3 regions of the Sporosarcina sp. Y1009 genome follow, and region 2 is predicted to be linked to each of the others. Evidence: riboswitches for the same ligand, from Rfam matches in the RefSeq annotation. Region 2 holds a riboswitch; each other region holds the start of a gene.
The links. Region 2 has a riboswitch for thiamine pyrophosphate ahead of thiT (energy-coupled thiamine transporter ThiT). Riboswitches for the same ligand answer to the same signal wherever they lie in the genome.

Region 1: it holds a riboswitch for thiamine pyrophosphate, as region 2 does, so the genes downstream of both, tenA (thiaminase II) here and thiT (energy-coupled thiamine transporter ThiT) in region 2, are expected to answer to the same signal.
Region 3: it holds a riboswitch for thiamine pyrophosphate, as region 2 does, so the genes downstream of both, thiD (bifunctional hydroxymethylpyrimidine kinase/phosphomethylpyrimidine kinase) here and thiT (energy-coupled thiamine transporter ThiT) in region 2, are expected to answer to the same signal.

What each region holds. Positions count from the first base shown of each region.
Region 1 is NZ_JBYHFO010000001.1:103,748-113,708, forward strand. It holds gene AC25Y1_RS00495 (AAA family ATPase) at 1-1,542, opposite strand, end outside; gene AC25Y1_RS00500 (exonuclease SbcCD subunit D) at 1,545-2,696, opposite strand; TPP riboswitch at 2,848-2,956, shown strand; gene tenA (thiaminase II) at 3,067-3,768, shown strand; gene AC25Y1_RS00510 (ABC transporter ATP-binding protein) at 3,755-4,501, shown strand; gene AC25Y1_RS00515 (ABC transporter permease) at 4,498-5,238, shown strand; gene AC25Y1_RS00520 (ABC transporter substrate-binding protein) at 5,235-6,212, shown strand; gene AC25Y1_RS00525 (hypothetical protein) at 6,423-7,685, opposite strand; gene AC25Y1_RS00530 (nucleotide excision repair endonuclease) at 7,749-8,123, opposite strand; gene AC25Y1_RS00535 (TetR/AcrR family transcriptional regulator) at 8,197-9,045, opposite strand; gene AC25Y1_RS00540 (efflux RND transporter permease subunit) at 9,429-9,961, shown strand, end outside.
Region 2 is NZ_JBYHFO010000014.1:26,191-36,151, forward strand. It holds gene AC25Y1_RS14990 (DUF1128 domain-containing protein) at 81-302, shown strand; gene AC25Y1_RS14995 (aminopeptidase) at 492-1,724, shown strand; gene AC25Y1_RS15000 (hypothetical protein) at 1,876-2,016, shown strand; gene AC25Y1_RS15005 (beta-class carbonic anhydrase) at 2,125-2,688, shown strand; gene AC25Y1_RS15010 (GNAT family N-acetyltransferase) at 2,808-3,353, opposite strand; gene AC25Y1_RS15015 (M3 family oligoendopeptidase) at 3,360-5,162, opposite strand; gene AC25Y1_RS15020 (tryptophan-rich sensory protein) at 5,327-6,052, shown strand; gene thiT (energy-coupled thiamine transporter ThiT) at 6,093-6,653, opposite strand; TPP riboswitch at 6,774-6,874, opposite strand; gene AC25Y1_RS15030 (magnetosome magnetite crystal formation protein family) at 6,956-7,297, shown strand; gene map (type I methionyl aminopeptidase) at 7,418-8,164, shown strand; gene AC25Y1_RS15040 (DEAD/DEAH box helicase) at 8,213-9,340, opposite strand; gene cuyB (cysteate racemase) at 9,473-9,961, opposite strand, start outside.
Region 3 is NZ_JBYHFO010000005.1:261,596-271,556, reverse strand. It holds gene AC25Y1_RS08915 (PadR family transcriptional regulator) at 1-67, opposite strand, end outside; gene wrbA (NAD(P)H:quinone oxidoreductase) at 195-818, opposite strand; gene AC25Y1_RS08905 (alpha/beta hydrolase) at 899-1,549, opposite strand; gene AC25Y1_RS08900 (DUF3238 domain-containing protein) at 1,611-2,813, opposite strand; gene thiE (thiamine phosphate synthase) at 2,879-3,538, opposite strand; gene thiD (bifunctional hydroxymethylpyrimidine kinase/phosphomethylpyrimidine kinase) at 3,531-4,367, opposite strand; TPP riboswitch at 4,443-4,547, opposite strand; TPP riboswitch at 4,944-5,051, shown strand; gene thiM (hydroxyethylthiazole kinase) at 5,149-5,919, shown strand; gene thiW (energy coupling factor transporter S component ThiW) at 5,916-6,413, shown strand; gene AC25Y1_RS08875 (ABC transporter permease subunit) at 6,451-7,317, opposite strand; gene AC25Y1_RS08870 (PhnE/PtxC family ABC transporter permease) at 7,317-8,102, opposite strand; gene phnC (phosphonate ABC transporter ATP-binding protein) at 8,118-8,882, opposite strand; gene AC25Y1_RS08860 (PhnD/SsuA/transferrin family substrate-binding protein) at 8,968-9,961, opposite strand, start outside.

The DNA.
Region 1 (9,961 bases), on a different contig from region 2:
AAGCATTTCTGCCAATGTTGCCGCTTCATGATTCAACCAGTCCTGTGCCATTTCTCCATATTTTTTCTGATAAGATTTATAGGCAATTTCATGATGACTTTTTTCTTTTTCTAGCTTTGAAACGCGCTCTCTCATCGAGATGAATTCATTCACAACACGACATTTTCCAGTTGTATTCGTTAACAAATCTACTTTGTCATCATAGGGAATGAGTCGTTTCTCTAATTCTTCAATAGTAGTTTTAAGGGCAGTTACAATTTTAGTTTCACTCGTAGAATTCTCAGTCGTTTCGGTTAATGTATGTTGAATTTTATGTTGTTCATTCTTACTAATTGAAAGTGCTTCTTTTTTTGAAGCTAATTCCTTCACCTTAGGAAGCGTATCATTTAAACGAATTAGACTTTCTGTTATTTTTTCTCGCTCAGGTTTTTTCGCTTCCTCTTCATGAAACTGCGTTTCAATTTTCACTAGTTCTTCTGATAACATCTGAACTCGCTCAGATGCTTTTTTAAGATGAACAGTCTTTTCTTCTAGTTCTTTTTTCAATTCCGCATACTGGATTTCGATTTGTTCAATAGCCGTCGCACGCTCTGCATTCCCAAGTTGTTTTGACTTCTTTTCCAAAATTGGAATTTGCTGTTTAAGCGCTGCATAACGTTGCTTTCTTTTCTCCAACTCAATCAATTGGTCATTCATATTCTTCGCGATATGGTATTGTTCCAACATTTTCGCATGGCTTTTATTAGCAGTTACATATAAGTTTTGATCGTGAATCGTTTTTTCTTTATAGTACTGTAATTCATCTTCAAGTCCGTCTACGATTTGATTTGCATTGTAGTAGTCCGTTCTTAACACTTCAAAAATCGCGGAATCTCTTTTTGGTAATAGTGACGGGATTTGTTCTATTAAACTTGTTCTTTTTTGCTCTTCAGCTTGCAACATCGCCTTCGCTTCATCTTGTTTACCTTTTAAGCGTACAACAATTTCTCGGTAAGGCTCAGTTCTGAATATTTTACGCATAATGGTTTCTTTGTTTTCCGTGTCAGAGGTGAGGAATTTTCTAAATTCGCCTTGGGGCAACATGACAATTTGACTAAACTGCGCTTGTGTAAATCCAATTAATTCTTCAGCCTTTTTATTGATTTCCGAAACGATTTGTCGATCGACAATCGGAATTTCTCCGTTCGAGGTTTGTTCATAAAACTCGCAGCTGGCCGAAGTTTCTGTTTTGTTTCCTTCTTTTACATACGGAATTTGCCTCATAATTCGATACGTACGGCTGTGAATTTGAAAGGTTAGCTCGACTGTGGTTTGTGTATCATTATCGGCAAAGTCACTTCGCATCGCACGAATATCCGTCCGGTCTTCTCCGCTTGCTTGACCGTATAACGCAAAGCAGATACCATCAAATATTGTTGTTTTTCCCGAACCTGTTGCACCAGATATAACAAATAATCGGTTATCCTTAAGCTCTCTGAAATCGACTGTTTCGGTTCCTTTATAAGGCCCAAACGCTGTCATGGTCAGTTTAACTGGTTTCACTGTCACCCCTCCTCCCGGTTCATGACTTCATATAGAACTTCTTCAAATAAGTTTTTCGTTTCTTCATCAACTGTTTCGCCAATCATTTCTTTATAAAATCCAGTAAATAGCTGGATATCGTCCATTTTGCCACGTTCTGTTTTTGTTTCTGTGTCCATGCTCTTAGTCGGCATTAACATCTTCCGTTCAACATGCATCGCATTTGGATAGACCGACCGAATCTTTTCCATTGGAAATAAAACCGGTGTCTCGTCAAGAAGTTTTACAAATACGTAATCCTCGCTAATTGGATGTTTCTGTATTTCTTCAATGGTGCCTTCAACTGTACGCATATCTCGATTCGGGATCAATTCACGTTTTTCAACAGTAGCATTTCCTTCATGGTCTAATTCCACGATGAAAAAACTTTTCTTATGATTCTCTTCAGAAATTGAATATTTAAGCGGCGATCCTGCATAATAAATGGTTTTATCCAACACATAGTGGGCTTGATGCAAATGACCGAGCGCTGTGTAATGGAATTTCTCAAACAAATGCGCCGAAACGTATTCCGCTCCTCCAATCGCAATTGGCCGTTCTGAATCACTCGTATTCTCTTCACTTTCCCCGTGCGGCGTGACAAAGGCATGCCCAACAAAAACATGACGTGCTTTGTCGTCCATCTTTTCGTAAATGCCCTCTGTGATTTTCTTCATAGCATCTTGATGATTAGAAATTGTTTCATCCGCGTGGAGATGTTTAATCACAGATGGATCCGCAAACGGCACAAGGTGAAAATGGACTTCGCCGAATTCGTCCTGTAAAACGACTGGTTCAATTACTTTCGACACTTGACCTGCAATAAAGTACCCGTTCTTCTGCATAAGACTACTACCAAAATGAAGGCGTCCCGGGCTGTCATGGTTTCCTGCGATTGCAATGACTGGTATTTTCATGTCTATCACAATTTTCTCCAGTACTTCATCAAGTAATGCCACCGCTTCTGTTGGCGGAACCGCCCGGTCATACAAATCACCCGCAATGACAATCGCATCAGGCTTCTCTATTTCTATCGCTTCGATAAATTGGTTTAATATAAACCGTTGTTCGTCCGTCATATAAACCCCTTGAACAAGCTTGCCCAAATGCCAATCCGCCGTATGGAAAAATTTCATAGCTTACTTCCCCCTTTTGTTACTCTTTCTTACTACTTTACAGTAAAATCGTCCAAAAATGAATTCCTTCTATCTTTCCTCCTATTTCCAACCAATAATTTGACCTTCTAATTCCTATATGCTTATACTTAATAGAATCCAATTTCATAAGATCCACCACTAGGGGTGCTCGATAAAGAGCTGAGACTGGCGAATGAATGCCTAAACCCTTTCAACTTGAACCAGATAATGCTGGCGTAAGGAAGAGGTGACGACGTATAAAATTCTACCCGTCTATTATCGGGGATAAAAATTTGACTGTCTACAACCCACTTCTTTTTCAAGGAGTGGGTTTTTTAATTGGGAAAAATTCTTAGGGAGAGTGTTAGAAATAAAGTTCACTGACCGCTTGCATGAGAAGACATTACCGATTTGGAGACAGAATCATAATCATCCATTTGTAAAAGGAATTGGCGATGGGACAGTTGATCAAGAAAGCTTCCGATTCTACATGGTGCAGGATTACTTATATTTAATCGATTACTCAAAGGTTTTCGCAATCGGCGCTGTGAAAGCTGATGATGTTGAAACGATGGGGAAATTTGCTAGTTTACTGGAAGGTACATTGAATACGGAGATGGCGCTTCACCGAAAATACGCAGCAAGATTTGGCATTTCAGAAGATGAACTTGAGAATGCAAAGCCATCCCCTATTGTCCTTGCCTACACCCATTACATGCTGCATGTCAGTCAAAAAGGAACGCTTGCGGAAGTTGTCGCAGCTGTCCTCCCATGTGCTTGGAGTTATTGGGAAATCGGAAAAGAACTAAATGCGATCCCAGGGGCGGCAGATCATCCGCTATACGGCGACTGGATTCGCATGTATTCTTCTGAAGCATTCGGTGAACTAGCAGGTTGGTGTATCGATTTAATGAATGAAGTCGCAGAAGGAAAACCTGAACATGAGCTACAAAAACTTGAGGAAATCTTTTTAAATACGACTCGCTTTGAATATATGTTCTGGGATATGGCGAACAACAAACAAATGTGGCCAGAAGTTGTAGGCGTTGAAACTGCTGATGTTGGAATTTAATAATGTCTCGTTTGGTTATGATGAAAAAATGGTACTGGACGAACTTTCATTTACAGTTCGTCCAGGTGAGTTTATTTCAATCTTAGGTGTAAGTGGTTCTGGTAAAAGCACGATTTTCCGCCTCGTCACGGGCCTCGATAAGCCACAAGCGGGTGATATCACTCTTGAGGGTAATAAAAATGGGGATCGGTTAGGAAAAGTAGGCTATATGCCACAACAAGACCTCCTTCTGCCGTGGCGAACCATTTTGGAAAATGCCTTTTTCCCCCTTGAAATTAAAGGAATTGATAAACAAACTGCCTATAAAGAAATAAAATCATTGTTGCAAGAGTTTGGGTTAGAAGGGACCGAAGATCAGTATCCATCTGAGTTATCAGGTGGCATGAAACAGCGCGTTGCCTTTTTACGCGCTGTTCTTTCAGGAAATCCTTTGCTACTCCTTGATGAACCCTTTTCTGCACTTGATGCGATTACGAAATTATCGATGCAAGAATGGTTACTCGAGCAATGGGAAAAAAGAAAGTCAACAATTCTATTCATCACACATGATGTAGACGAAGCATTATTTCTCTCAGATCGTATTTTTTTATTGAAAAATATACCTGTTACTGCTATTGAAAAAATCTCAATTCCACTACCACGAGAACGAACGCGTAACGATTTGCATCGACCTGACATGTTGGAATTGAAAGAGCAGTTGCTTAGTACGCTACGGAGTGAGGTTTCTTTATGAGAAATACAGCATCTTTATTGATCGTAATCTTGTTCTTTGTCCTTTGGGAAATTTGCGCACGGACGATTGATAAAGCGTTTATTCTTCCGTCCCCTGTTCAAATTTTAGTTCGCCTTTGGGAATTAAAAGATGTTCTATTTTTAGTCCATTTGCCTGTGACTCTATTGTCAATTGTCATCGGACTTATGCTTTCAATCATTTTGGGTATTGCAATTGCAGTTTGGATGTCTTTAAATGCTAGTGTACAAAAAGCAATCTATCCGATTTTAATCGCATCTCAAATGGTGCCGGTGATTGCGCTTGCACCGATTTTCGTACTTTGGTTCGGCTACACGATTTGGAGCAAAGTCGCCGTCGCTGTATTAATCACCTTTTTTCCCATTACAGTGAATACCTTTGATGGGTTGTCTTCCGGAAAAAGGGAAACTAAGGAATTATTTTTAACAATGGGGGCTACGAAAAAAGATATATTCTTGAAGTATTCTATACCCATTGCACTTCCCCACTTCTTTTCAGGATTAAAAGTCGCTGTCACGCTAAGCGTCATCGGTGCAGCCATTGGAGAATGGTTAGGCGCCCAAGCAGGACTCGGGTATTTCAGTCGTCGCATGATGACACAATTTGACGGGGCGGCGGTATTTGCACCGATTTTCGTTCTAACCTTTGTTGGAATTCTATTATTTGTTTGTGTGACTTACATTGAAAAACGCATGTTAAATTGGAGGACAAAAAGTTGAAAAATCTTAAACTGATTTTAGGTAGCATCCTGCTTTTATTCGTATTAAGTGCTTGTAATAATGATGAAACAGAAAAAGTGAGTATTATGCTCGACTGGTATCCGAATGCTGTACATAGTTTTCTTTACGTGGCTGAAGAAAAAGGCTATTTCGAAAACGAAGGAATTGAAGTGGATATTCAGTTCCCGGCTAATCCTACAGATCCGATTAACTTAGCGGCCGCTGGGAAAGTGACGATGGGCATCACATATCAACCAGATGTTATCATCGCGAAAACAGAACAAGATATTGCGGTGAAATCGGTAGGCGTACTTGTTCAGTCCCCACTCAATCATTTAGGATTTTTAGAAGAGAGTGGCATTACATCTCCGAAAGATCTTGAGGGAAAAACGATTGGTTTCACTGGAATTCCACTTAACGAAGCAATGATCGAAACGATGATGGAAACAGATGGTGCTGATTTCAACTCGGTTACAATGGTCGATGTCGGATTCGAATTAAGTTCATCCATCGTTTCTAAAAAAGCAGATGCAGCTATCGGCATGTTCATCAATCACGAATTTCCAATGTTGAAGTATGAAGGATACAATCCTGGACATCTAGATCCAACAGATTACGGGGTCCCCTCATTTTACGAACTAGTAGTCGTAACGAGTGATGATACATGGGCTAAAGAACAAGATAATATTAAAGCTTTTTGGCGTGCAGCAACAAAAGCCTTTGAGGACATCGAAAACAATCCAGATGAAGCACTAACGATTTTGTTGAAACATCAGGATAAGGCGAACTTTCCTTTAATAGAAGAAGTCGAAAAAGAATCGCTATCCATTCTGCTTCCGAAGATGAAATCTAATGGTAAATTTGGCGATCAGGATGCAGAAGTATGGGAAGTCACTGCGGATTGGATGGAAAAAGCAGGATTACTCACGAAAGAACCTAACTTGGATGGAATTTTTGTTAATGTGAGAGATTGAATCTATTTTGCGGCCGTTTTTCAAGGTGTTATTGTCGTATAGGTGTAGCCTAGAGTTTATGCTCGTTGCGCTTCGGTTTTTGCTCGTTGCGTGGTTCGTTGTGCTCGTTGCTCGCGGGTTTATTTCCGTAACGGGCTTGAAGGCTCAAGCTTATATGTTTAAATCAAAAAACTGGCAACCACCTTAAAAAAGTGGTTGCCAGTTTTATGGTTAAAAATCAGATAAAGGAACAATCTCCCCTGTTACCGCATTAACGCCTTCCGCTGCATCAAGTAATCCGCATAAAATATACTTTTCCGTAACGGAATCATATACATACGTCGGTGTGAGCGAAATGTAGGAGACTAACTTTTCAAATGCATCTTCATGCGAGACAACTGCTTTTTCGGCAGGTGCGAATGTATCGAAAATCTCGAACACTTCCCCGTTATCTACGTAATTTATTAAAGTCATTGTTTCTGGGTCGATTAAAACGACGACTTGACGGTTAAAGACAGACGATGTTGTTTCATCCATAATACAAGTTGCTTTGATAAAATGTTCAAGTCGTTGGAGTGTTTCAAGTTTCCATATACCGGATTCTTCTGGAAAATCTGAGCGAAACACGTCGCGGACGATAGCTTTAGATTGTTCGATTTGATCTGCTGTCACAACTAGTTTTTCTGCAACATCTTTGCCTTCCAGAGCATCCTCAACAGTTGCTTCTGAAAGTGAATCGATTTGCTTGCGCACCAGTTCTCCTGTTAACGGTTCAGTCCATTCAATGACCTCGTCTACTTTAACTTCCAAACGTTCGTGTTCTAAAAATGGAATGCTACGCATCCCGTCCAAAGTTACATAAACTTCTTCCATTGCATAGACCGGTACGAATCTTTTTTCAGCCTCAAAAGGGAAATTCACTAATTGCAGTTGTCCAGTTACAAATGGTTCAATTTCTTCAAGCGTCAATGTGAATTCTGTTTCCACAAGGTCTTCATTAGACGGAATTGGATCATATAATTGATAAGACGTTAGTTTCCCTTCGTTATCAAATTCAACTTCAATCATTCCAGCTGGTGTAATTTCAACTTCTCTGATATTCGGGCTGAATTGAAAACCGTTTTCGAGAACGTCTGTCTTCACAAAATTTTCGCTATATATTAAGCCGGTTTCAGATTCAATCCAATTCCCGACTTCTTGTTCTGTTTTATTCGGGAAATGAGTTTTTGTGGCAAATGATTTACCATCTACAAAAATAACGCTTTCAATAATTTCTTTCTGAATACTATATTCCACAATCGCTGTGCCTTCAGGATTTATATCTTCTTCATATTTCCCAGAAATCACATTCGGGAAAAATTCCATATTGAATTTATAATACGCTTCCCCTGTACCATTTCTTTCTTTATGTATTGAGAACGTTTCTAATTCGTAATTGTCCAGACCCAATTTCACTTTCACTTCATCGGCAATCTTTTGTAAACGCTTATCCATGTCGTCACCTTTTTCATATGTAGTAGAAAAAAGCTGAATGCATATAGCAATCAGCTTTTTATATTATTTATAATACACTTTATCTACATTGTATTTCGCGTACTGTGTGTTAATAATATAGGTTTCTAAAATATCGCGTTCCATTGGTTCCTCAACGAATAGAATCTCAATTTTATTTACTTCTTCGCGGTGGTTTTTAAGCGGTGAGACACTATCATCAAAATGCTTACGTACACGTTGACGAAGTTTACGCGCTTTACCTACGAAAAGTAATTCATCTTTATGATTATAAAATAAAATAAGTCCACCTTTATCACGTGGTATTTCATGAAGATCGATAAAACCATACACAGGCTTTATTTTCGGTGCATCGGTGTTCTCATCTTGTTTTCGTTGAATGATTGTTAAGTCTGGTTTTGGTACATTGATTGTAATCAATTCACTTTCACGTCCTCTTCTATTCTAGAGCTAAATATTACCACAAAACGCTGCGAAAAGCGAAGGTCAGCAATCAAGAACTTGTACTGGATAATAATTGGTTCAATTTCTCTATGAGTTCTTTGGTTTCTTCATGACTTTTCAAATTCGACATCATTCCCTGTATGACTGCTTTGCGATAATCTTTTCCCACAAGTTCTTGTTCAATCACTTCTAAACTAATCAATATATCTTCGTCAGATACGATTTGTTTCAATAAATCAATGTCTTTCAATAACTCTTTAGTAGTTATCATCGTGTTACTACCATTAACACGATAGCCAATTAGCTGGTCAGACTTTAAGAACGGTTCCGATAAACCTTCCACAATTGAATCCGTTCGATTTACGATATAAGCCCCTAGTTCGACATAATTCAATTCATCTTTATTAAATACGATAATTTCAATATACCCTTTAATGAGCCCACTCAATAAAACGAGGAGATCAGGCATATGTTTTTGAATATCGTCTCCATAGACATCTAGAAGAAGTTTTTCCTGCATCTCATATGTGTGTTGTCGCAATTCATTTATTAACCCAAGCATTTCCACGTTGCCCGGGCTTGTCTGTTCTCGCATTTGCATCAAAATAAAATCCGAGTAACGGGCAATTTCTTCAAATTGGACACTAAAAAATAACTCGAACCTTTCCCTAGTACCAACATCTAGATCAAATAAGCTGCCCATTCTTTCAATTAATTTATCACTAAAGTATTCGAAAATCGAAAACAACAGACTCTCTTTCGATTTAAACGAAAGATAAAAAGCACCTTTGGAAATACCACAAGCATCTGTAATATCTTGAACTGAAGTCGCAGCAAAACCATTTTCCGCGAATAGTTCGGACGCCTTTTCAATAATTAATACTTTTCTTTTTGTCACATTTAACAGCCCCTAAGCCCATTGATCATCTAAAATATCGTTATACTCGACCCGTGACTGACCGGTCAATTTATATAGTAAAGCATACATAGTTCCCCGTCAAAAAAATAGTCTTTATCAATGAAGTGTAATCTTTGACAAATGACTGACCGGTCATTTACTATGAATGAGTACATCATTTATTAAAGCTAAAAGCAAGTTTGGAGGTATCTAATTATCGTTCACTGCAATGCATCATTTATCTATCTGGAAACGGACCTAGTTTTCTAGATTATTAAATAGGAGATTGATTATTCTATACGTTGTATCTGATGACTGACTGGTTAGTAATAATGATATCGCAATAGAAGCAATCAGTCAAAAAACATTTTTTGGAGGGTCTTATGAAATCACTTGTAAACTTCGTAATGAAAAATAAGTTAGCGATTTGGCTCCTTACATTCATTATAACAGCTGCTGGCCTTTATTCGGGGACGCAGATGAAATTAGAGACAATACCGGATATAACAATTCCAATCGTAAGTGTCACAACAATTTACCCGGGAGCGACACCTGAACAAGTGGCCGAGGATTTATCGGAGCCGTTGGAAAAAGCAGTTTCAGGTATTACCGGATTCACTTCCGTCAGCTCCACGTCTTATCAAAATGCATCATCACTGCAAATTGAATTTTCCTACGGAACAGACATGGAAAAAGCAGAAATCGAAGTTGAAGATGCGTTAAAGAATGTAACCTTACCAACTAATGCAATGGAGCCAAGTGTTGGTAGAATAAGCATTAATGCTTTTCCAGTTCTCGCAGTGAGTGTTTCTGATAAAGATGCGAATCTTGAAGAGTTAACGATAAAAGTTGAAGAAAACCTTATTTCTGGTATTGAAGCCATCGACGGGGTTTCGAGCGCAACAGCGTCCGGACA
Region 2 (9,961 bases):
ATCTTTTTATCCATTCCATTTGACAGGTTTAACAAATAATGAAATGATTAACGGTAGTTAACGAAAGGCGGCTACTAATCATGGATTTAACACAACCGACTGATGAAAATATTATGTATATGGTTGAACAGATAAAAGAAAAACTTCGCATGGTAAATGTCGATGCGATGAAAGCAGAACACTTCAATACTGATAAATACGACGACTTGCTGTACATGTATAATATGGTGATGAAGCGTAAGCATATCAGTTCAAATGAAATCGAAGCAATTGCTGCGGAGCTAGGTTCATTACGTAAATAATAGAGAAGCTTTCTATCCATACTCTTGGATTGAAAGCTTCTTTTTTTGTTGGACATGCGGGATGTCCAATGTATGCTAATTCCAGATAAGATAACTTCATAGATTCCGAATGCGTAAATTCACAAAACAATGTATACTCTCTGGTTAGATATTGGTACTATTGAAACTATACTGAAAGGAGTAGTTAATATGTCAACATTTGAACAACAGCTATCCAATTACGCAGAACTAGCCGTAAAGGTTGGTGTCAATATTCAACCTGAACAATATCTCTTTATAAACGCATCCACTGAAACTACTGAATTGGTTCGTCTAATCACTGAAAAAGCCTATGATGCTGGCGCACGCCAAGTAATTGTCGATTTTACAGACGATGTGATTTCACGATTACGGTTTGAAAAAGCCCCAGCTGATTCTTTTGCTGAATTCCCTGAATGGAAGGTAATGGAACGTGAACAACTTGCTGCGAAAGGCGCTGCCTTCATGACAATCGTCTCGCAAAGCCCTGATTTATTGCAAGGCATTGATCCTTCACGAATTGGTGATGCACAAAAAGCTTCTGGGCAAGCACTTGATCGTTTTAGACAAGATATGCAAGCTGACAAATTTAGTTGGACAGTCATTGCTGCACCATCTAAAGCATGGGCAGCAAAAGTATTTCCAGAACTTTCTACTGAGGAACAAATTCCAGCCCTTTGGGAAGCTATTTTCAAGTCGGTTCGTGCGGATACAGACAATCCAGTTCAGTCTTGGATTGATCACGATAAAACATTGCATGAAAAAGTCGATTATTTAAATGAAAAACGCTACAAGAAACTACATTACCGAGCACCTGGCACAGATCTTATCGTCGATTTACCAACAGGACATTTATGGTGCGGAGCCGGTAGTTTAAACGTAGAGGGACATAGTTTTATGGCAAATATGCCAACAGAAGAAGTTTTTACGGTGCCTCATAAAGATGGTGTTAATGGATTTGTTTCAAGTACAAAACCATTAAGTTATGGCGGGAATATTATTGATAACTTTAAAATCACTTTCGAAGCTGGCCGGGTGACTGATATCCAAGCTGAACAAGGTCATGAAGTACTAGCCCGGTTAATCGATACGGACGAAGGCGCTAAACGTCTTGGTGAAGTCGCACTTGTACCACACGCTTCTCCAATCTCACAATCAAATGTTCTTTTTTATAATACTTTATTTGATGAAAATGCATCTAATCATTTTGCCCTTGGGAGTGCGTATGCATTTTGTCTTGAAGGCGGAAAAACGATGGCTCGGGAAGAACTTGAGCGTAATGGTTTAAATCAAAGTATTACCCATGTTGACTTTATGGTTGGTTCTGAAGAAATGGATATTGACGGCGTCAATGAAGACGGCACAACTGAAGCAGTGTTCCGCAATGGTAATTGGGCATTTTAACTTAGGCGTACAATTTAACGTAATTACGCACCATTAATTGTTCATTAATTCGACACATTTCAGGAGGAATCTTTCTTAACCTCTTAAAATTAGCATCTAAATAAGGTATAATACAGACAGAGAGATTACACTTATGAGAGGGGTCAGTGAAATGGGCTTAATGTACGCAACAGTTATTGGATATACAGTCATGCTTGGTCTATCAGCAGGATTCATCATGTACTTTCTAACTAAAACATTTGATTCTTCTGATGCAGTTAAAATAGATCCAAAACCAGATACGAATTACTAAGAGCTGCCTAGGCGGCTCTTTTCTTTTTCCTATTTCTTCAGTACAATGGTTAGAATGAAACCAAAGGCACCGCCTGAGGCCGAAATTCAAACAGATAGGAGCTTTTCTATGACACTTCTTGGAGATATACTAGAACATAATAAAGCGTTTGTTAATGAAAAACAATATGAACAGTATTCCACAACAAAATTTCCTGATAAGAGAATCGTTATTTTAACATGTATGGATACGCGGCTCACTGAACTTCTCCTCAAATCAATGAACTTGAAAAATGGGGATGCCAAGCTCATTAAAAGTGCAGGTGCCGTTGTCACACACCCTTTTGGCGGAATCATGAGAAGCATTCTAATTGCTGTCTATGAACTGCAAGCTGACGAAGTATTTATCGTTGGACATCACGATTGTGGCATGAACTCGATTGATACAGATGTCATTATTGAAGACATGGTTTCACGCGGAATCGACAAAAGCCTCTTTAAAACCCTAAAATATTCAGGTATTGACATGAAGAATTGGTTGCATGGATTCGATGATGTAACGGAGAGTGTCAAAGCAAGCGTAGAACAGGTTCGTAATCACCCATTAATGGATGCTAAAGTTCCTATTCACGGATTAGTGATTAACCCAACAACTGGTGAATTAGATACAATTGTTGACGGGTACCAAAAATAACTAAAATATCGACATATTTCCCGGGCAATTTATAATTTACGACAAAAAAAGCCGATTCCTTTTTACAGGAATCGGCTTTTTATTTTTGCTTTTAGTTTCCGCAGAGCGGCCTTACCCTTTCAAAAGTCGTCTTCAATCATTGCATACATATAATGATCCTCCCAGACACCGTTGATATATAGGAGTTGCCGTAATAATCCTTCGAGATGATATCCAGCTCTTTCAAGTACAATGATTGAGCCTTTGTTACGAGGAGATACATATGCCTCAACACGGTGCAAACCAACTCTTTCAAAGGCAAATTCAGTGACCAGTCGAACGGCTTCGGAACCAATCCCTTTTCCAGTATGCTTTTCATCAATTGAATAGCCAATGAAGCCACTTGAAAAAGGAAGTCTTTTAATACTGTAAAGTGATATATGGCCAATCAATTGACCTGAATCATATTTGAATATTCCGAAGTTATATTCTCTACGATCTCTCATTTGAAAAAGTGACTCTCTGATTTTATCTCTTTGAACCGTAACCGTATAAAAACCAGGTTCTTGTCTCGGTTCGAAGATTGACCAATACTTCTTATTCGCGCTTAATAGTTTTGTAAAAATCGTCGCATCCTCTTCAGTTAAAATCCGTAAATAACAACGTTCACCTTCGAGACGATTCATGTTTGATCAACCTACTTTAGCAGTGAGTTCAAGAAAGTCCTCAACATCTTTCACACATAGTGCAACGCCTTTGGCCCAGAATTCTTGTTTTGTAATGTCTTCCCCAAGATGTTTCATCGCAAGGTCTTCGACACTCATGACCGCAGTATCACGTAGAAGCGCGATGTACTTTTCTTCAAATCCTGCTCCTTCTTCCAACGCTTTTGCATAAATACTAAGCGAGAACAAGTAGCCGAATGTATATGGGAAATTGTAGAACGGAACACTCGTAATATAAAAATGTAGTTTCGATGCCCAAAAATGTGGGTGAACCGTATCGAGTGCATCCCCGTATGCTTCACGTTGTGCTTCTTCCATTAACTCATTTAATCTTGTTGCTGACACAATTCCTTTTTCACGTTCTTTATAAAAACGAGTTTCAAATAAGAATCGTGAATGAATATTCATGAAAAATGCAACACTCCGCTGTATTTTATCTTCTAATAGTGCAATTTTTTCTTCTTTTGTTTCTGCTGCTTTAACAGCTGCATCTGCAACAATCATCTCCGCAAATGTAGATGCTGTTTCCGCCACTCCCATCGCATAGCGACGGTTCATCCAATGGACTGGACGCAGGGCATACGAATGGAACGCATGGCCAAGTTCATGTGCAAGTGTCGCTACGTTTGACATAGAGCCGCTATACGTCATAAAGATACGTGACTGCTCTGACATCGGCATTCCGGTACAGAACCCGCCTGGACGTTTGTTTGGACGATCCTCTGCCTCAATCCAATTTTCTTCGAATGCTCTACGTGAAAATGATTCTAATTGTGGACCAAACTCACCGAAATGCTTTAAGATAAATTCTGCACCTTCTTGGTAAGACAGTTCCTTCGTCGATTCTGTTACAGGAGCGTCGAGATCATACCAATTCATCTTTTCAGTTCCTAGTATGTCGGCTTTTGCATGTAAATAATCTACAAATGGTGCTTTGTTAGCCCCGATTGCTCCCCACATTGCGTCAAGCGTTTCTTCGCTCATACGATTTGTTTGTAAAGGCTCTTGAAGGACCGAATCCCAGCCACGTTTTTTATAGACAGCTAATCTAAATCCAGCTAGATGGTTTAATGTAGCTGCAAAAAAGTCCTCTTTTTCTTCCCAAGCATTTTCAAGTGCCTCGAATGACCGTTTTCGAACAGAAGCATCTGCACTTGAACTCAAATTGGCTGCCTGCCCCACCGATAATACTTTTTCTTCACCATCTATACTGATGGTAATCTTAGTATCGCCAACAAGTTGGTCATAAAGCTTTCCCCATCCATGATAACCATCAACGCTAAGTGCAGTGACTAAGCTTTCTTCTTCTTCTGAAAGCTTTAAAGCCACCTCTTCTCTCCACTCTGTTAATATAAATGAAAACTCTTTTAATTCCTGGGATTCCATAAGACTATCCCATACCCCATCTTCTGTCTTCGATAGGGTTTGTTGAATTTTCAGCATAGCTGTTGAGAACCGTGCACTTAACGAGCTAGTTTCACCTTGTAATAATAATGCTTTTTTATCAGTTGTATCAGCTGCAAGATAGCATCCAATGACTGCACCTGCTTGAGATAAATTCAGTGCTACGTTTTTAATAGAATCGATTACGTTTATAATGTCAGATGCTGCTTCCACAGATGTCGGAATATTGAAGTCAACTGCTGCTTTTTCTAGTGAATCAAGTTTTTCATCTACACCATCTAGATGTGTTCTAAGCTCTTCTGAATTACTTCCACCTTTAAAGAATACATCTAAATCCCATACTTCAGAATACTTTACCGTGGTCATTCAATTTCCTCCTTGGGCGTTTTCAATTTTCTAAATATGCTTTTCCATTATAACATGAAATTTCGAGAATCGAAAAAAATCCATCATTGTGACAGAAGTTTCATAATTATGATGAGCAGAGTCATGATTTCAAATGTATACTGATGAATTAGGAGGATTTTAACATGTTGCGAATATTTTTGATGACAACTTCACTCTTTATCACGATTTTTGTTTATATTACTTCACTCATCAACCCTATCAATAATCATACTGCAACTGAAATTATGAATCGGTTACCTATTCTATTTACACCTGCCAGTTATGTCTTACTGATTTGGGTTCTCATCTATATAGGTCTTTGTGGATGGCTTTATAATTTTTGGCGCACGCAAACTAGTCATAGTCAATCAGTCCTAACCACAAGAGCGATTTTATTCATTTTTATTACATTACTTAATATAGTGATGCTATATTCTTGGCATTATGAATTATTCACCTTAGAATTTGTTGTGATATTAATTCTTCTGTTATTGACAATTGCTCTATATTTTACGTATCCCAAAAGAGAGAACCGCTTATGGGATCGTGTTCCGATATCTTTACTTTTAGGGTGGGGTATCCTATCCATGATAGAACTAACCAATTATCTCCTGAGGCTTCACGAATGGGGCGGTTGGGGACTAAGTCATTCACTTTGGACTGTCTTCTTTTTGACCATAGCAACAGCAATTGCTCTCCACTTTATATATCATTACCATGATATTACATTTAACGCAGTATTCATCTGGTTTTTTGTTGGGATTGCAGTAAAAAATGGATGGGACGAACTATTTGTTACGACAGCTGCTCTTTTCTTATCCGCTGTCATTAGCGCTAGCTTTTATTTTATAAAACCTTCTGAAAAATAAAAATCGCCTATGCATCCATTTTGGAAGCATAGGCGATTTTTTATATGCGCTTTAATAATCTAGGTGCTGTTGTGAATAGTAATACGGCAACAATTGCACAAATAATTATGGAAGGAATCATATAGCTACCGTTATATATTAGCGAATAAAGCCATGCTGGTTGCCCTTCAGGCGCGAATTCACCAAAAAAGACAATCCCGCCGAGATAATGTATTAAGTAACGAAGCAGTCCGCCAATTACTGTTCCTATAATAATGGCTAACGCCATACCACCTTTGTTCTTTTTCGCAACATTTCTGATTAACCAAATACTTGTAATTGCTGCTAATCCAACGAGGGTATAGGCTAACGTATAATCAAGCAGCGCTTGTGCCCAGTGAAACACTTTACCACCAGTTATTAGTTGTAATAATCCGCTTATAAAACCAGTTAACATACCGCCAGCTAGTCCCCATCTAAATGCCATGAGAATAATCGGCAACATTGAAAGCGTAACTGATCCACCTTGTGGCATAACAAATACTGTTAACTGATCAAGTACAAAAGAAAGCGCCCCTAAAATAGCAATTTCCAATAATAATTGTAATCTACCTCTGTTCAAAATAATCCTCTCCCTACTAGTTGTCGCAAGGATGTCGAAGTGAAATAAAAAAAGACATCCCGGATAGAACGGGACATCTCTATGTAAGAAAGAAGTACGGCACGCACTTCTTCCATTAAGGTCTGTTTCCATCCACATCCCTACGCAAGAATAATCTTACAGGTTCGAAGGGTCAAAACGTTTGTCTTATCTCAGCCGAAAAGGCTCCCCTTGTGGTTTAACTTATTAAGTTTTCCTTATCAATTGTATAATAGATGCTATTTTATAGCAAGCTGACCCTATACGTTCAAGGAGGGCTTCGGGTGACAAATCAAAAACTAGTAGGTTCCTTATGTTACTTTAGTGTATTCTTTTTTCCTTTATTGCTGCCGTTTGTCATCTATTTGGTTACGGATGAACAGGAAATTAAAACTCACGCAAAACGTGCATTCATTTCACATATGATTCCTGTTATTCTTTTAATTGCAGGTGTTATCATTTTTTCTCTTTCTATATTTTCCTTTGAGAACAGAGTCACTAGCATTCTAAGCGGAAGCTTTGATTTTTGGAGTCTGGCCCCATTTGTTTTCACCTTAATTTATTCAGCATTATTTTTAGTTGTTATCGTGTGGAATGTTTTCCACGGTGTCAAATTGTTAAAATGAATAGTCGTCTCCCCTATACCTCCTGCATATATTGATATTATGTGTAGGCTTTTTTATACCGTTTTTTATGCTATAGTGTAGGATGGAAATATAGGTAAGCAAGAGAGGATTGTATAATACATGATTGCTAAAACAGAACAAGATTTTACAGGCTTAAAAAAAATCGGAAAAATCGTTGCTGAAATTAGAGATACAATGAAAGATGCAGCCGTTCCCGGCATGACAACGAAGGAATTAGACGAAATCGGCGGACGTCTTTTTAAAGAAAAAGGTGCTGCTTCTGCCCCTATAGCTGAATATGACTTTCCAGGATACACTTGCATTAGTGTCGATAATGAAGTGGCACACGGAATCCCAGGATCACGTGTTATTAAAGATGGAGATATTGTAAATATAGATGTTTCAGGATCTCTAGGTGGATACTTTGCAGATACAGGTATTTCCTTTGTCGTGGGGACACCTGATGAAAGAAAACAAAAGTTATGTGATGTGGCGAAAGAGGCATTCGATCGTGCAATGTTACGCGTAAAAGCGGGCTCTAGTTTAAGCGGCATCGGGAAAGCTGTCGAACGTGAAGCAAAAAGAAATGGCTTAGCTGTTATTCGTAATTTAACTGGCCACGGGATTGGAAAATCGCTACACGAAGAACCGCAACATATTCTAAACTACTACGATGCTTGGGATAAAACATTACTAAAAGAAGGAATGGTTTTAGCTGTTGAACCGTTCATCTCAGAAAAAGCGGAAAACATTGTTGAATTAGGCGATGGATGGACATTTGTAACGCCTGACAATTCACTTGTTGCACAAATTGAACATACAATTATTGTGACAAAAGACAAACCGATTATTCTGACTCAAATTTAATTATAAAAAGTTGTCGATAAAAATCCGAGGATTTCATCGACAACTTTTTTATTTCTTTTTATATACCGGTCTTTTAGGAATTGAAGACATTTCCTGAAGTCTTCCATTCCGCCAGATCTTTTCTACTGGGCGGATTCCTCTCGTCAACTTGCGGTAATCTCGCTCTTCGGCAGGTGTCAATAAGGAAAGCACTTCCCCGTCAGCACCCGCGCGTCCAGTTCTCCCAGAACGATGTACGTACTGCTCAACTGTATGCGGCGTATCGACATGGATAACATGTGTAAGACCTTCAATATCCAATCCACGTGCTGCCAGGTCCGTTGCGATTAAAATCGAAGCTTCTCCCTTACGAAAACTTTCAAGCGCAATTTGACGATCATTTGAACGCATATTGGAATGAAGAACGACGATCGGTGCTTTATCATAATTTAACTTCATATCTTTCACTCGGGCTTGATCAATATGATTTACGAAAGCAAGAGCTTGCAGGCCTTTTAAGTGAGATAACCCTCTCAATAGATCCGTTTTATCTCGAACGGTCGTGTTAATGTATGAGTGAGTAATTGTCCCCAGTTTCGGCATATGTTCCGCTTCAAGATGAATACGCAGCGGTTCGTTCATAAACTCGCTTGCAACCCGTTCAATTTCATCTGTAATCGTTGCTGATACAACAACCACTTGACGGTCAGGATTTGCACCATTAATCATATTTTTAATGATGACGCGATGTTCGCGTGATAATAGTAAATCGCCTTCATCAAGTACGATATGTTTAACTTCAAATATCTTAAGCTTTTTTGATTTAATAAGTTCAGCAAGTCTACCCGGTGTCCCGACGACAATTGTGGGTTTCTTTTTTAATCGATCAATTTGGCGTTTCGTATTAGCACCGCCAATTAAAGGAGCTACAGTTATATTACTTCCAACGATCCACTCTCGAATAACATCAGTTATTTGAATGGCTAATTCCTGTGAAGGCGCTATAATGAGTCCCTGAGTTTGTTGTTTGCTGCCATCTACTAAATGTAAAAGAGGTATCGTGAAGGCAAGCGTTTTTCCAGTCCCAGTTGGAGATTGGGCAACGATATCCTTACCTGCTAGAATTTCTGGTATCATTTTTATTTGAATTGGCATTTCATTTTTAAACTTCCATTTATCTTTAAATATATCGTCCATTTTTTCTACGAAAGACATCTTTATCCCTACTTTCAGTCTGTTCTCTCAAGTGTATCACAGCTTATTACCATCATTAAACTTTCCAACAAAAAAACATTCAGAAGTTGCGTACGCACACCTCTGAATGCATCATTATTTCAATCGATAACCACAAGTCGTAATTGCTGCTTCTGCAAGGACAAGTAGCGAATCGATACATCCTTCAAGCTTAAGTTCTTTCCGCACGATTGACAATTCTGTACAGCCAAGAATGAGTACATCGCAACCGACTTCCTTCATCGCATGACTGATTGCCGCCCACTTATCAGGATCGGCAGGATTCCCCGCTTTTACATCCTCATAAATAAGTGACATAACGAGTGATTGGACATGAGGATCTGGCAAAACAGGTGTCAACCCATATCTTTCACACGCATCCTGATAAACGCCAGAGGAAATTGTCCCTGTCGTCGCTAGAATCCCTACTCGTTTTGCTTGAATCTGTTTTGCACGTGCAACTGTTTCATCGATCATATTAATAATAGGCAGTTCCGATTCCTTTTGAATTTGATCGTAAAATGTATGCGCAGTGTTGCATGGCATAATGATTACTTCAGCTTCAGCAACACGAAGTCGATTCGC
Region 3 (9,961 bases), on a different contig from region 2:
CTTTACTGATGACTGCAAGAAGGCAGCCTTCCAAAACCCCTTTTAACATCTGACTCGATGAAGCCATCCATTTCCACCTCCACACCACTATCTTGTAATACATACTAGCAGACAGAAATTAAAATGTCCACTAGTTTGTATAACAACATAGCAGTCAAAAAAATCGACTCCAATTCGAGTCGATTTACTACAAATTATACTTCTAAATACCTCAACGCTTTCGCAACTTTCACCGTACGTTCCGCCTGGTGTTGGACTGCTGCTTTAATCGCCGCTTCGTCTTCAGCGATTTTTCCGTCCTGTCCAACGGTAACGCTCGTTCCGTATGGGTTTCCACCAGCTTCGAATGTTACTGGATCTGTAAATCCTGGGGCCGCCACAATTGCTCCCCAGTGATACATCGTCGTATATAAAGAAAGAATAGTCGCTTCCTGTCCACCATGTGGGTTTTGTGCAGACGACATTGCGCTCACTGCTTTATTCGCAAGTTTTCCTTGTGCCCAAAGCCCACCGACTGTGTCGATAAAGCTTTGCACTTGGCTTGAGACATTGCCGAAACGTGTGGGTACACTAAAAATGATGGCGTCTGCCCATTCCAGATCCTCATGTGTTACTTCCGGAACATCTTTCGTTGCCTCCACATGCGCCTTCCAACCTTCATTGGAATCGATTGCGGATTGTGGTGCTGTCTCCGGAATCTTTAATACCCTTACCTCAGATCCGGCTTTATTCGCACCTTCTTCGGCCCACTGCGCAAGTTGATAGTTTGTACCACCCGAACTGTAATATACGATTGCCGTATTTATACTATCATCCATCTTATTAGCACTTGTGTTCCCGAATAGTCTGTATAAGTAGCCCAATTTATTCACCCGCCGCTCTCACCAAGGAATTTAAATTAGAACTGGCTTCGGTACCAATCCGCTGCTGCAGCGACTTCAGATCCCGTTAACGTATGCCCGTTCATCTCCCAGTGTACTGCTGTACTCGCGCCTGCACCACGTAAAAGCTCATCCAACTCTTCAGATTCTGCAGCTGAACACATCGGGTCATTTTTCCCTGCGGCGATAAACACCGAAACCTCAGAGAGATCCGGCAACTCGACACCGCGTCTTGGAACCATTGGGTGATGCAAACTTGCACCTTTTAGCGAATCCCCATAATGGAACAATAAACTCGCCGCGATATTGGCTCCGTTTGAATAACCGAAAGCCACGATATTCGAACGATCGAAGCCGTGTTCTTTTGCAGCTTCATCTAGAAATTCATGTAGTTCCTTCGTACGGAAAATTAAATCTTCCTCATCAAATACACCTTCCGCTAGTCGACGGAAGAAACGCGGCATACCGTTCTCAGATACATTTCCTCGTACACTCAACACCGATGCTTCTGGATCAATCATTTCAGCTACTGGTAATAAAGCCTGCTCTGTCCCACCAGTCCCATGCAATAATAACAAAACAGGTTTCGACGTATCGCTACCTTGCTTAAAAATATGCTTCAAGTCAAATTCCTCCTTTAAATTCTTTTCCCAATTCGTCCAATTCATAAACTGTCTTGAATTCGAGATAATCTTATCAGAGAAATTTTGCATTGTCAAAGAGGTTGTTTCACTCGAAATTAGAAAATCGCCAATATTGCCAAGCAATTACGCCAGACATCCAAGCAAGCCCCTTACTTTTACTGAGATGGATTGTACGCCACTTACTCCCTTCCCCACGAGCAATATAGATTTCATGATGGGGAGCTTGGTCATGGAAACCAGTCATATCAAACGTGCCATCGCGTCTAAAGACGGTTCGCACTTCATAGTCGATAGGAGGGGCTGTGACTAGCGGATTGGCAACAGCATGTGTCAGTAAAAATCCAACCTCACCTGGTCGATGTTTGTTTTCCTCCAAAATAATGCCCTCGCTTGAGGCGACACCTTCTTCCCGGATACGACCGAATCGATCATAGGCAATCGTTCGACCAACGTCTTTCTCAAACGACATCAGCGGATGCTTACGATAATCCAGCGTTACATTTATACGTGTTCGGTACTTATCACTTTCTATATCAAAGTCTCGACCGTCACCTTGAAATGAATGATTTTTCGACAGTGGATTTGGATTTTTGATCACGTCATCTTGTAAAAACGTTGCGTAGCGAAATGCCCAATGATCTACATGACTTCTATGTTTCTTTTTGAGAACAGGGATCAGTAAAAGCCTCGGTTTCGCAATCAACTTCGAAACTGTGTATCGCTCCATAGCAGGTTCTGCGTGGATCGCCGCTTTACCAAATCGCTCAAATACATTGGCTACAAACGATTTACCTCGACTCATTCGCTCTTCCGACTTTCTCAGCAGCCGTGTGGAATGGATTCGATATGTATAGGATTCATCTAACGAAAAATCTCGATCAATGTAGCGATTCCCTTTAACTGCCTGCATATATATACCGTTGCGATAGATTTCATAGGTTTCAACATCTTTAATTTCTTCCCAAGACAATGCGATTTGTGACTTTGCAACGATCGTTGTCATCACGAGAAATTGAAGTGGATTTTTAATATTCTTTTGTTCAGCAAATGCCGAAGTTTGAAGCGCAATGACATCTACAACTTCATCATTGACAAGTCGTTCAATTGAGTAATGGTACATTTTTGCGTGTTTGAAATTACCGTCCGAAAACTCGGCGACTGTCCCTTCATATAGGAGTTCTCCATCTCGATATACTTGGTAAACCCCACCGACGTCTCGCCATGTGAAGGTGATTAAATCATGTGTATGGGTAATGGCCTCCACCTCAAAAAAATCATTCGTTTCCATACAAAAAACCACACTCCCTTTAGACAGAAGTGTGGCGTATTTTAAAGTTTGTTATACGTCTTGACTTACATTTCAACACCCGTAAGTGCAAGTGTGATGTGACCTTTGAAATTTCTTGTCGCTTCTTCTGTATTGTCACCATTTGTAATCGCTGAAATGACCGCAACGCCAGATGCACCAGCATGGATAACCTGGCTCGTCTTTCGCTCAGTGATGCCACCAATACCCACGACTGGTAAGCCTGGAAGTTCGGCGACGATTTCTTTCACAAGTGCCGTTCCAATTGCAGAACCAGCATCCTCTTTCGAATCTGTTTCAAATAATGGTCCGACACCAACATAATTAGCACCCGCGTCTGTTGCGGCTAATGCTTCGTTCAATGAATGTGTTGAAACGCCGAGCACTTTATCTGCACCGATTTTCAAGCGCACATCTGAAACTACGCCGTCGTCTTGACCGATATGAACACCGTCTGCATCAATTTCAAGCGCTAAGTCCACATCATCATTTACGATAAATGGTACTTTGTATTCTTCACAAAGCGCTTTACATTGCAGCGCCAATTCTTTTAAATCGTCACCAACGAGCGCGCCTTCCCCTTTTTCACGGAGTTGGAAAGCTGTTATACCACCTTTTAACGCCCCTTCGAGTACTGCTAGCGGATCTCTTCCACCTATGTTTGGTGTCCCCATTATAAAATAAAATTGTAGTTTACTTTTATCCATTGATTGCAATCCCCTCTATAAGTTTCTCGTTTTTCATTCGTCGTCCGTATGCCCAATGATTTGTTGGACCATGCCCGCTTCCTATGCTTAGACCATCTTCAATTGCCGCATGGATAAAATGTTTTGCGGAAACAACCGCATCTTCAAGTTTTTCTCCATTCGCAAGAAATGCCGTCAAGGCGGCAGCGTATGTGCATCCTGTTCCATGTGTGTCTTTAGTGTTTACCCAAGATGACCGAACTAAAAACTTTGTGCCTATATTAGACATGAACAGATCTTCAGCAAAGGGTGCATCTCGTCGATGCCCCCCTTTTATGACGACAGCCTTCACGCCTAAGGCTAGTATATGCCTGGCTGCTTCTTCTATGTCTGCATCCGTTTTGATGGTTAACCCCGTTAGTACTTCAGCTTCTGGGATATTCGGTGTTACAACAGCCGCTAAGGGTAACAGGACCGATTTCAATGCCTCTACTGCCTCATCGCGAAGCAAAGAAGCTCCCCCTTTGGCAATCATGACTGGATCGACAACTAGAGGAATTCCACTGCCCTGAATCGAATCTGCAACTGCATGAATAATTTCCGCTGAAAACAACATGCCTGTTTTTGCGGCCTTCACTGTAAAGTCCTCTGTAACTGCTTTAATTTGCGCTGTAACCATTGTCGGTTCCATCGCTTGAATTGCTGAAACGCCATGCGTATTTTGAGCCGTGACCGCTGTTAGTGCTGATGTGCCAAATACGCCAAGTTCCTGAAACGTCTTGAGGTCCGCCTGTATCCCCGCGCCCCCGCCACTATCCGAACCCGCAATTGTTAATGCTATATTTACCATGTTAGAACACGTCCTTTATTATGTTAAAAGCCGCCCCTGAAAACGATAGGAGGCGGCAACCATAAATTAAAAGGATATGGCGGATGCCCACTTTCCTACGTCGGTATCATCCGAATCAGGTTCCAAGGGTCCGCGCAAACTCGCACATCTCAGCCCATTAAGGCCCCCCTAGTGGTTATCAAACTATTCAGCTTTGATTCACTATAACACATATAACCTAGTTTCCGAAATAGAAGTTGCAGTGTGTTTTGGATGTTTCGGACGATGTTGCGTTCTTTTGACGAAACGTTGCGTTCTCCTCGGAACGTTGCCTTCTAGGGACAAAACATTGCCTTCTTTTGCTAAAACGTTGCCTTCTCCAGGCAAAGCGTTGCGTTCTTTTGACGAAACGTTGCTTTCTCCTCGGAACGTTGCGTTCTCGGGACAAAACGTTGTCTTCTTTTACTGAAACGTTGCCTTCTAGGGACAAAACATTGCCTTCTTTTGACGAAACGTTGCGTTCTCCCACAAACAATCATTCTCGTCTTGCGAATATTCCAAGTTGTGGTATAGTAACTGTGAAAACTACATAAATGATTTTGCCACTAGGGGTGTCCTTTTTAAGGACTGAGATGCATATGGATATGCGGACTCTTATTACCTGATCTGGTTTATACCAGCGGAGGGAAGTGGGACTGCGCATTTCCATGGACTTTATTTTAAAAAACCGCAGGCCGCTTCTTGATGCTATTTCAGGAGGCGGCTTTTTCATTTACAAAAATGACTAAGGGCGGGAATAATTATGATGCAAAGCAAAAATCTATTATCAAAACTACGTGAGGAACAACCACTGATTCACTGCATCACCAATATTGTGGTCGCGAATTTTCAAGCGAATGGCTTACTCGCACTTGGAGCCTCACCAGTGATGGCAGATGCTATTGAAGAAGCTGCAGAAATCGCCGCCGTGTCATCTGCAACAGTTTTAAATATAGGTACGTTAAAACGCACAACCATAGATGCTATGATTCTTGCAGGAAAAAGCGCTGTGGAACATGGATCTCCAGTCGTGCTCGATCCAGTTGGCGCAGGTGCTACTTCATTCCGAAAAGAGTCCGTTCTACGAATATTGAACAATGTGGATATCACTTTAATTCGCTGTAATGCAGGCGAACTTGCTACAATCGCTGGGGTTGATTGGCAAGCAAAAGGTGTTGATGCTGGCGATGGCGATGCAGACATCGAAGAAATCGCAAAAGAAGTTGCTGTAAAACACAATTGCCTTGTTGCGGTCTCCGGAATCATTGATATCGTCACCGACGGGTATGAAGTCATCAAAATAACAGGTGGCGATCCACTTATGACGCGCGTCACTGGCGTTGGCTGCCTATTGAGTAGTGTCGTAGGTGCCTTTCTAGCAGTTGCAAATGAAAATCAGCTAGAAGCTACCGCAACCGCGTTAACTTTTTATAAACGTGCTGGTGAAAAAGCTGCAGAACTCGCAGATGGACCTGGTGATTTCGGTGTCCACTTCCTAAACGCCTTTTATTCAAAGGAGGCGATTAAAGGATGAGCACTAGAAAAATTGCGATTATGACGATGTTTGTTGCGATTGCTGTTGCTGGATCAGTTTTCGTTTCATTCCCCGCGGGGATCGCTCGGGCATATCCTATCCAACATGCAGTTAACGTGCTTGCTGCGATTATGCTTGGACCGATACCCGCACTTACAATCGCGTTTATGACCGGGCTTGTTCGTTTACTAACAGGTACAGGGTCACTGCTTGCGTTTCCGGGCGGGATGATTGGCGCTTATTTGGCAGGTGTGATGTACAAGCGATTTGGAAAGTCGGTATATGCCGCAATTGGTGAAGTGATTGGGACGGGTTTGATTGCGCCATTTTTTGCGATTCCGTACGCAAAAATCCTAATGGGTACGACTGTCGGTACTTTTTTCTTCGTCCCGCCATTTTTAATTTCCAGCTTTAGCGGCGCAGCATTAGGATTACTGCTAGCTGCTCGGCTGCAACATACGCAAGTCGCGAAAAAACTTGGAACGATTGAGTAATGAAAAAGCCGCTTTTGGCGGCTTTTCATACTTATCCTCAAGCTGAAGCATTCGATAAAAAACGTTTCTTTAATTGGGTCGAGAGTAGCTCAAGTCCAATTGCGATGACTAATATGAAATAAGTAATGAACCCAACTTCTCGTAAATCGAAGTAGAAACCAGAAGCCATTAACAATTCGAAACCGATACCGCCTGCACCCGCTGCAGCACCCATTGCAACTGCAACCGTGAAATTCGTTTCGAAGCGTAGAAATGACCAGGATAATAAAGAACTTGCAGTTGAGGGAATGACAGCATGTGTGACAATATGCCACCAATTTGCACCACTTGCGCGTAGTGCTTCGATAATGCCCTCGTCTACTTCTTCAAATAATTCGGAGAAGGCTTTCACTAAAAACGCGACTGAATGGAAGACCATCCCAATTATGACCGCCTCACTTCCAAGGCCTGCTGCGATTGCAAAGATCAATACCCATAAAACAGTTGGCACCGCGCGAATAAAAGTCACGACGACGATAATCGCATTGGAAACAATCTTAGGCGATAAATTCTTGGCTGCAAATAAGGCAACAAACAAGGAAATGATGACACCTATCAGCGTCGAAAGAAAGCCCAGTCCCAACGTTAAGCCGATTTGGACAACCGCATCCCATAATGTAAAATGACTGAAAAAGGGTTGTAAAAACATCACTTTCAAATTATATAAGGTATCAATTGTGGCTTGTACGATTGATATCCCTTTTAAGTCAAAGGTCAAAAACCCGTAAACCGTCAAAAAAGAAAGGGACAAAAACGTCATTAACATAACAATCTGGGTCTTTCCCCATACTTTAATCTTTATTTTCCCGGCACTCGTCTTCTTTTTATAATCATAAGTCAGATCATTACTCTTAATGGTCGTCATTATAAAATAATCCTCCTGACATAATTGGAAATGAGCTCAATGCCAATTACAACAACCACAATACTGATTGTAATCAAACTCACCACATTATAGTTCATGCTTTTATAATACAAATCGAACATGAAACCGATTCCCGTCCCGGTTAAAATCCCAACAAGCGTCGAACTTCTAATATTCGTTTCAATCATATATAAAATCCAACTAATCATTTGCGGCGAACATTCCGGTATGACAGCTTTCGCCACCATCTGAAAATAAGTCGCCCCTGATGCGCGTAAAGCTTCCACTGAACTACTACTTGTTTCATCGATTGTCTCGATAAAAGCACGTGTTAAAAATCCAAATGTCGCAAGAAATAAAGCAAAATAACCTGTTAACGCATTTTGCCCAAATGACAATAGCAGGATTAGCGCCCATGCGACAATCGGTATATTTCGGTACACAGAAGCAACAATTCGGCTTAATGATGCGAAAAAGTTATTCACCTTCGTCGTCTGCGAGCCCATTAAAGCTAAGAACATGGCCACAACCGCTGCAGTTGTAGTGGAAGTAATGGATAGAAAAATAGTTTCTATTAATTTATCGATAACAGATGGAAACTTCTCTAAAGATTCCGCTGTAATATACAGGTTAGAAGCCATCCAACTGGCCGCTTTTGGCAATGTTAGCAAGCCGTGCATGAAATTGAAATCTGTTAACTTTGCTGATAAAAGTGTAATGCCGATAAGCATGACAAAGACAAATGTGAGCTGTTTTTTACTTTTCTTATACGCGTGAACCGTCATCGAAGGTTTTTCCCCCTATTCCATAATTAGGCTTCCGGCTTCAGAGCCATAAATTGCATGAATCGCTTCTGACGACAGTGCTTCTGAATCTCCGTCATAGACAACACGACCACTATTCAATCCAATCACTCGGTCTGAGTATTTCTTGGCTACATCGACCTGGTGGAGGTTGACGATACAAGTTATATTCATTTCCTTCGAAATGCTTTGTAGGTGATCCATAATTACTTTCGAAGCATTGGGGTCCAACGATGCGATTGGCTCATCGCAAAGGAGCAACTTCGGAGATTGTATTAAAGCACGCGCAATACCAACACGCTGTTTTTGTCCCCCACTTAGTTGGTCACATCTTTTATAGGCATGCTCACTCATTCCGAGCTTCTCAAGAAGATGGAAGGCCTCCATTTTTTCTTCCTCTGTAAATATGCCCAAAATCCCTTGCAAGGTCGATTTATAGCCAAATCTTCCATGCAACACATTTTCAATGACCGTTAAACGAGAGACCAAGTTGTAATGTTGAAAAATCATCCCGATTTTCGTTCTATGTCTGCGTAAATTCTTTTTGTTTAACAAAGCTACTTCAGTACCATCAAAGTGGATATCTCCCTCGGAGATGTCAATCATTCGATTTATACAACGCAGAAATGTTGATTTTCCTGCACCGGATGGACCAATAATTGAGACGAACTCCCCTTCAAATATTTCCATGTTAATATCCGATAAAACATTCTTCCCTTTTTCATAATGCTTAGAGACATCTTTAACATGTAATATGGCCACCTAAAAAACTCCTCGTAACTATATTTTTATATCACTAGGCATGTGCCACTGGATCAGCACATGCCCGCTTCGTCTTGTAATTAGCTTAATTCGATAATTCGCGGATTGGGTTAAACCATGCATCCTCTACAGAAACAAATCGCTCTTCAGCTTTTTTCGAGAAAAGACCAGACACTTCGGAGTCTGCTGGAACAAAGATACTTTCGTTATTTGCAATCTCATCTGATATTAGTAGCTCCTGAATTTTCTTAAAGTCTTCTTCACTTAATACCTCCGAGTTTGCGACAAACGGTGCATTTAGAACAGGTGTCACGTTAATCAATGTGAATTCTTCGCCGTATAAATTATTAAATGGCTCTGCAGCATCATTTTTCACTTTGTAAACCGCACCTTTGGTATTTGCTTCCCCTTCTGCAACTTCAACGTAATTCCCAACACATGTATCACAGAATGCAGCTACATCTGCACGGCCATTTAAAAGGTTAACAGCTGAACCTTGATGGGAGTCACCGTATAAAACGTCTTTGAAGAATGTGCCACCTTCCATCAGATCTTCTGCCGTTAAATCTTTCCATTGATCTTGAGTTGCAAAGTAAGAAACAATGTCACTTGAAGGAACTTTAAACCCTGATGTTGAACTGCTTGATACGAACGAGAAATTGGAATCGACAATATCATCTATTGAATACTCACCGTCTACTTTATAATTCTCTGCATCTGCCTTTTTAACAGCTAACCAGCTATAGTAAACTGCATCATCAATCGTTCCCGATGCGCCACTAGGAACTACAAGCGGCTTGATTTTATCATTCTTGTTGCTTGCCTCGATATATCCCTGTGCACCCATGAAGGCTAGTTGTGCGTTTCCGTTTGCAATTGTTTCGATGGCAACTGCGTAGTCAGTCGTCAACTTATGGTCAACTTTTTTTCCAGTTACCTCTTCAATGACTTCACCAATTGCATCACGAGCCGCTTTCAAATCATTGCCTGATTCATTTGGATACCAAACCATTATTAACTCATCCGAATTCGATGCAGATCCTGTTGAACATGCTGCTAAAACCGAAGCTAGAACGATA